DNA from 2 places in the Aliiglaciecola sp. 2_MG-2023 genome. Region 2 is predicted to be linked to the other one. Evidence: predicted binding sites of a transcription regulator. Region 2 holds the regulator's gene; the other holds the start of a gene.
What was found. Region 2 encodes NrdR, which represses ribonucleotide reductase genes. Its sites were predicted from a motif close to AAACACNANATNTNGTGTTT; they were not measured.
Positions count from the first base shown of each region.

Region 1 (3,426 bases), on a different contig from region 2:
GAAGCGCCATCTCGTGTATTGTGGTAATACAAGGTTTTAATACCCAATTTATAAGTGGTTAATAAGTCTTTTAACAACAATTTCATAGGTACTTTTCCACCTTCGTATTTACCAGGATCGTAACTCGTATTGGCAGAAATCGTTTGATCGATAAATTTTTGCATGATGGCGCATAATTGCAGGTAACCATCGTTGGAATTGATATCCCAAAGCAATTCGTATTGCTCCTTCAATCTATCGTATTCAGGTACCACTTGTTTGAGTACGCCATCTTTTGAGGATTTAATACTAATATGCCCACGAGGTGGCTCTATACCATTTGTCGCATTGGATATCTGTGAAGACGTTTCTGACGGCATTAATGCTGATAACGTACTGTTTCGCAGCCCGTGTTCAACAATTTCTTTACGCAAGGATTCCCAGTCGTAATGAAGTGGCTCGTCACATACCTTATCTAAATCTTTTTTGTAGGTATCAATGGGCAATATACCTTGTGAATAGGTGGTTTCATTGAACTTAGGACAAGCACCTTTTTCTTTAGCTAGGTTATTTGAAGCTTTAAGAAGATAATACTGCATGGCTTCAAAGGTTCTGTGTATTAGCGCATTACCACTTCCATCTGAGTATTTTTTGCCATTTTTAGCCAAGTAGTAAGCAAAGTTAATGACACCTATACCCAAGGTTCTTCTATCAATTGACGCACGGTATGCAGCAGGGACTGGGTAATCTTGATAGTCTAACAAGCTATCCAGTGCGCGTACCGCTAAGTCAGCCATTTCTTCGAATTCGTCAAGGCTTTCAATTGCGCCGAGATTAAATGCAGATAAGGTACAAAGTGCGATTTCGCCATTTTCGTCGTTAATGTGCTGCAAAGGTTTGGTTGGAAGGGCAATCTCCAAACACAAGTTGCTTTGTCTAACCGGTGCAAGTTTCGGATTAAATGGACTGTGAGTATTACAGTGATCAACATTTTGCAGATAAATACGCCCTGTACTTGCACGCTCTTGCATAAATAAACTAAATAACTCTACTGCTCTGATTTTCTTTTTACGAATAGAATCATCTTGTTCGTACTTAACATATAAAGCTTCGAACTCATCTTGATCCGCAAAGAAGGCATCATAAAGCCCTGGTACATCGGAGGGGCTGAACAGCGTGATATGTTGATCCTTGATCATGCGTGTGTACATAAGTTTATTAAACTGAACACCGTAATCGAGATGTCTAACTCGATTTTCTTCAACACCACGGTTATTTTTAAGTACCAATAAAGATTCTACTTCTAAGTGCCATACCGGATAAAATAAGGTTGCTGCGCCGCCTCGAACACCACCTTGAGAGCAACTTTTCACCGCGGTTTGGAAGTATTTATAAAATGGGATACAACCGGTGTGGTAAGCCTCACCACCGCGAATTTCACTGCCTAGAGCACGAATACGCCCAGCATTTACGCCGATACCAGCTCGTTGACTAACGTATTTTACGATCGCGCTGGCAGTCGCGTTGATCGAATCTAGGCTGTCGCCAGCTTCTATCAATACACAAGAACTAAATTGACGGGTAGGGGTTCTAACGCCCGACATAATTGGCGTAGGCAAAGAAATTTTAAATAATGATGTGGCATCATAGAAACGTTTTACATAATCTAAACGTGTGTCTTTTGGATAGTTAGCGAACAAACACGCTGCCACTAAAATATACAAAAATTGGGCACTTTCGTAGATTTCACCGGTCACGCGATTCTGAACTAAATATTTGCCTTCCAGTTGTTTAACTGCTGCATAACTGAAGTTCATGTCGCGCCAATGATCCATATATTGATCTAGTTCATTCAGCTCTTGCTCTGAGTAGTCTTCTAAAATGTGTTGGTCATATTTTCCCTTAGCAACCATCTCTTTTACGTGAGTAAGCAAAGTAGGTGGTTCAAACTGACCATAGGCTTTTTTACGCAGATGGAAAACGGCTAAACGAGCTGCAAGATATTGGTAATCAGGTGTATCAGTAGAAATTAAGTCTGCTGCTGATTTGATCAAGGTCTCATGAATGTCTTCGGTTTTGATACCATCATAAAATTGAATGTGAGCTTTGATTTCAACTTGAGAAACTGAAACATTTTTTAGGCCTTTGGCCGCCCAAGTTATGACTTTGTGAATTTTGTCCAAATTTAAGACTTCACGTTCACCATCGCGTTTCGTGACATTTAGAGAGTTATTCATGTATTTGATAGCCGTATAAGATAATTAGCGCCCCATGCTCTGAAAAATAAAATTTAACGAACACATTGTTTTTGTATATTAACGTTTTAAATTCTAGCCACACTTCATGGAGTAAATTGATCGCATTGAAAAGCGTTTACTTCCGGTTATTTTTTAGAATAGTTAGAAAAAATGTGACGAGCACAAGATAGAGGTGTTTACCTCTATTTGCAACCCAATATGTGGTGGTTTTATCGCCAAAAAAACTCAACCAATTGATATGTTAGTATTGACTAACTTAGAAGCTGCATTAGCGAATGAGTTAAGCCGAATGCAAGCAAATTTTAGATTAAATTAAAAAGTTAAATTATTTTTGAAGGACAAAATCTATTTTTAGAATATCACGATATATAGTGTTTAAAATCTCAACTGTCACTATATCTGGTATTCTTTATGCTTCCCCCTGTTCATTTATGAAATGTGAGAGTGACATAAATTTGATGAATTTTGTGCCTAAGTTAGATCGTGTAACTGACTGAACTGACTTATCTCAAAGTCTGCTTTCCAATTAATCACTTCTTGTTGATCTTTAATGTAACCATAGAGCGCCGCGACACTAACCATATTTGCGTTACGGGCGGCTTCAATATCTCTAAGCGCGTCACCAACATATAAGGTATTTTGTGGATTCACTTCAAGCACTCTGGCGGCTTCTAAAAGCGGCAGAGGATGAGGTTTACGTTTAATATAAGTGTCGCCACTGATGACAATCCCGCAACTTTGCATAATTGGGAAGTGGGTCAGTAATTGCGTGGTTAAAAATCCAGGCTTGTTAGTGACAATCCCCCAAGGAATAGCATTTTGATTCAGAAACTCTAAGCTATCCTCAACCCCTTCAAAGCAGGTTGTATCAACACAAACATTCTGTTCGTAATGGTCAAGAAGCATTTGTCTGCATTTCTGCAACGCTTGCTTTGACAGGGCTTCAAAATCATCTGCAAACCCCAATTTTAACAAACCAAGGGCACCGTCTGATGCAACACAGCGGTATTCCTGAGGCTGGCAGGCTGGGCGATCATAATGGGCAAGCACATGATTAAGGGCATTACCCAAATCAGCCGCGGTGTCTAACAAGGTGCCATCCAAATCAAATAAAATGCCAGCGTACTTGTCATTAAATAAATTGTTTTTCGAGACCATCTTTACACTTCACTTTTCTGGCAATGCACTA
Region 1 covers NZ_JAUORY010000024.1:22,315-25,740, reverse strand. Annotated here, with positions in the region: gene nrdA (class 1a ribonucleoside-diphosphate reductase subunit alpha) at 1-2,216, opposite strand, end outside; gene Q4567_RS18530 (HAD family hydrolase) at 2,709-3,395, opposite strand; gene ubiG (bifunctional 2-polyprenyl-6-hydroxyphenol methylase/3-demethylubiquinol 3-O-methyltransferase UbiG) at 3,398-3,426, opposite strand, start outside.
Region 1: a site for NrdR is predicted at 2,427-2,446, ahead of nrdA (class 1a ribonucleoside-diphosphate reductase subunit alpha). Genes of this name have one in related genera too.

Region 2 (3,426 bases):
AGCTATGGTTAGCGTAATGCAAGAGCGTGGCTATAAAATTGTTTCGGATGGAACAGATAACCATCTGTTTTTGCTGGATTTAATTGATAAAGATATTACTGGTAAAGATGCCGATGCTGCATTGGGTAGTGCCAATATCACAGTCAACAAAAATTCGGTACCAAATGATCCTCGCTCTCCTTTTGTAACTAGTGGCTTGCGTATTGGCTCTCCAGCAATTACCCGTCGCGGGTTTGGCGAACAGGAAGCTAAACAAGTGGCAAATTGGATTAGTGATGTGCTTGATGATATTGAAAGTGCGGAAACTATTGCTAGAGTTAAAAAAGAAGTGATTGAATTATGTGAGAAATTCCCCGTTTACGGTTAATTTCTAACACTCTACTACATATAGCCGCTGTTTATCAGCGGCTTTTTTTTGTCTTAGAATCATCGAATATTGGCTTACTAGCTACTTTGCCTTTGCCCTTAAGTTGCTGATAATAAAACTCACTTTTGTTAGAGGAGTAATATATGTCATCAGTAGTATCACGAATACCTGCCGCGTCAGCTGACATCGCAAAGGCCCATTTTGCACACTTATTAAGTTTAGAAACGGATTGTTGGGATACACATTTTGCCATCAGCAATAACCGTCAAGATTTTGTGTTGCTGGATGTGCGAAGTTTAGTGCTTTTCAAACAAGGCCATTTACCCAACGCGATAAACTTACCCCACAAAAACATCAACTCTGAGACAATCCAAACTTACCCTAATGAAACCTTATTTGTGGTGTATTGTGCTGGCCCTCATTGCAATGGCGCTGACAAGGCCGCTCTTAAATTAGCTGAATTGGGGCGACCAGTGAAAAAACTCATTGGTGGGGTAACAGGTTGGTTAGACGAAGGATTTGAATTAGTCACTGAAGAGTAAATCACTGGCCAAAGACTAATTGGCACTTGGTTTTAATTGGTAGTGCACCTTAAACCCTCTGCCATTGTTACCTGATACATTTACTAACAGGGTGTTTTCCGTACGTAAATATTCTATTTGCTTTGGAAAATCGTGATTTGGATTTTCAAAGGTAACGGTATTTGCTGTGCAGTTTTTCGCTCTAAAGGCCACTGGTAAACTATTGTGGCCAACTTTTGCTAAATAAAATATCTCTGTTTGCATTTGTACTAAACGCATACTTTCTTGTTGCTGGAGTTTTCCTGATGCATCTCGGCTGCTGCCTGTTCCTGTTAAGGTGTCGTCGCTTATTTTCAACCAACTTTCTTGGGTATTGCCATCAGGCGTCGTTTGCCAGTTCCCCACAAGCCATTGCAGTTGGGTTAGGGAAACACATTTCGAATCAGCAGCCTCTACGTGCGCATTAAATATAATTATCACTATTGATAATAGATAAATTAGACGTTGCATATATCACCTTTTGACTTTTTTATGCTAGTTTAGCGAGCATCTGTAGATAGTGAAAAGAAAATAAGTCTATGTTTTGTCCTTTCTGCTCTGAACAAGAAACTAAAGTTATCGATTCCCGATTGGTTGCCGAAGGTCATCAGGTGCGCCGCAGACGAGAGTGCACCGCTTGTCATGAGCGCTTTACTACCTTTGAAATTGCAGAGTTAGTGATGCCTAGAGTGGTTAAGCGCGACGGTTCAAGAGAGCCGTTTAATGAAGATAAATTGCGCGCCGGTTTATTGCGAGCATTAGAGAAACGCCCCGTAAGCACTGAAAAAGTGGAACATTGTATTAGTCAGTTGAAGTCATCTTTGCGCGCAACAGGAGAGCGGGAAATTAGCAGCGAATTCTTGGGCAGCTTGATCATGGATGCGCTCAAAGAGCTAGATAAAGTCGCCTACGTGCGTTTTGCATCGGTTTACCGTTCATTCGAAGATATTCGTGAGTTTGGTGAAGAAATTGCCAAATTAGGTGAAAAGCCTTAATTTTTTTATCCGCTTAGCGAAATTGGTACAAAATGTCTGCCTATAATTTTTCAAATTTAGACCATCATTTAATGAGCACCGCTCTAAAGTTGGCCAGCAAAGGTCAATTTACTACGACACCAAATCCCAATGTCGGCTGTGTTATTGCGAATCAAAATGGGGATGTACTAGGTCAAGGATGGCACCATAAAGCAGGCACTCCTCATGCTGAAGTACATGCTCTTAAACAAGCAGGTGACAAAGCACTAGGCGCGACCGCTTATGTTACTTTAGAGCCTTGTAGTCATTTTGGCAAAACTCCTCCTTGCGCTGATGCGTTAATTTACGCCGGTGTGAAACGTGTGGTTGCTGCTATGGTTGATCCCAACCCGAAGGTCGCGGGAAGTGGATTAAAACGTTTATCTGAACAAGGTATCGATGTCTCCCATGGTCTAATGACAGAGCAGGCTGAACTATTAAATCGCGGTTTTATAAAACGGATGAAATATAATCGTCCGTGGCTCACAGTGAAACTAGCCGCAAGCCTTGATGGTAAAACAGCATTAGCGAATGGTCATAGTCAATGGATTACAGGGGCGGCGGCGCGCTCTGATGTGCAAGAACATCGAGCTAGGAGCTGCGCCATATTGTCTGGTTCCGGAACGGTTTTAGCCGATAATCCAAGTCTAAATGTAAGATATAACGAATTAAGTCATGCCAAAACGTGGATAACTGAATCTGAACTTCGGCAACCCCTGCGAATTATTTTAGATGGTAAAAACCAACTTACTGATAATTTAAAAATGTTTGATCTTGATGGTCGAAATCTAATTATAAATCGCAAACATAACCCTTCAATAAGAGCCAGCGTAGAACAAGTCCAAATAAATAGCCTAGGCAATAAACTTGATTTACAGGCCATGTTACAAATTTTGTCTGAAAGACAATTAAATGAAGTTTGGGTAGAGGCTGGTGGCCGGCTTGCAGGGGCGTTAGTTCAACGAGACTTAGTTGATGAGTTGATTTTATATCAAGCGCCCAAACTATTGGGGGATAAAGGTCAAAATTTGTTTGTGATGGATGAACTGACACAAATGAATCAAGCTAAAATGTTACGATGGTCCACTGTTCGTATGGTCGGTAATGATTTGAAAATGGTCGCACATTTTAAATAACTGACTCAATTGAAACTTTTGCAAATATCGGATGACAAAATGTTTACTGGAATAATAGAAGATGTAGGTCATATCGCAAAATTGCAACCCAAGGGTGATGATATTCGCCTTACCGTTGCAGTGAATAAGTTAGATATGTCAGACGTGGCATTAGGTGACAGTATCGCCACCAATGGTGTGTGTTTAACCGTTGTGGATTTTTCAGATAAACATTACAGCGTTGATGTCTCTCCTGAAACCATCAAACGTTCTGGTTTTGCTAACTACACTGTGGGCGACAAAGTAAACCTTGAGAAAGCCATGCAGGCAAGCTCTCGCTTTGGCGGCCATATTGTCAGTGGTCATGTGGA
Region 2 covers NZ_JAUORY010000003.1:113,173-116,598, reverse strand. Annotated here, with positions in the region: gene glyA (serine hydroxymethyltransferase) at 1-367, shown strand, start outside; gene Q4567_RS04380 (rhodanese-like domain-containing protein) at 511-909, shown strand; gene Q4567_RS04375 (DUF6265 family protein) at 925-1,398, opposite strand; gene nrdR (transcriptional regulator NrdR) at 1,467-1,922, shown strand; gene ribD (bifunctional diaminohydroxyphosphoribosylaminopyrimidine deaminase/5-amino-6-(5-phosphoribosylamino)uracil reductase RibD) at 1,955-3,076, shown strand; gene Q4567_RS04360 (riboflavin synthase) at 3,116-3,426, shown strand, end outside.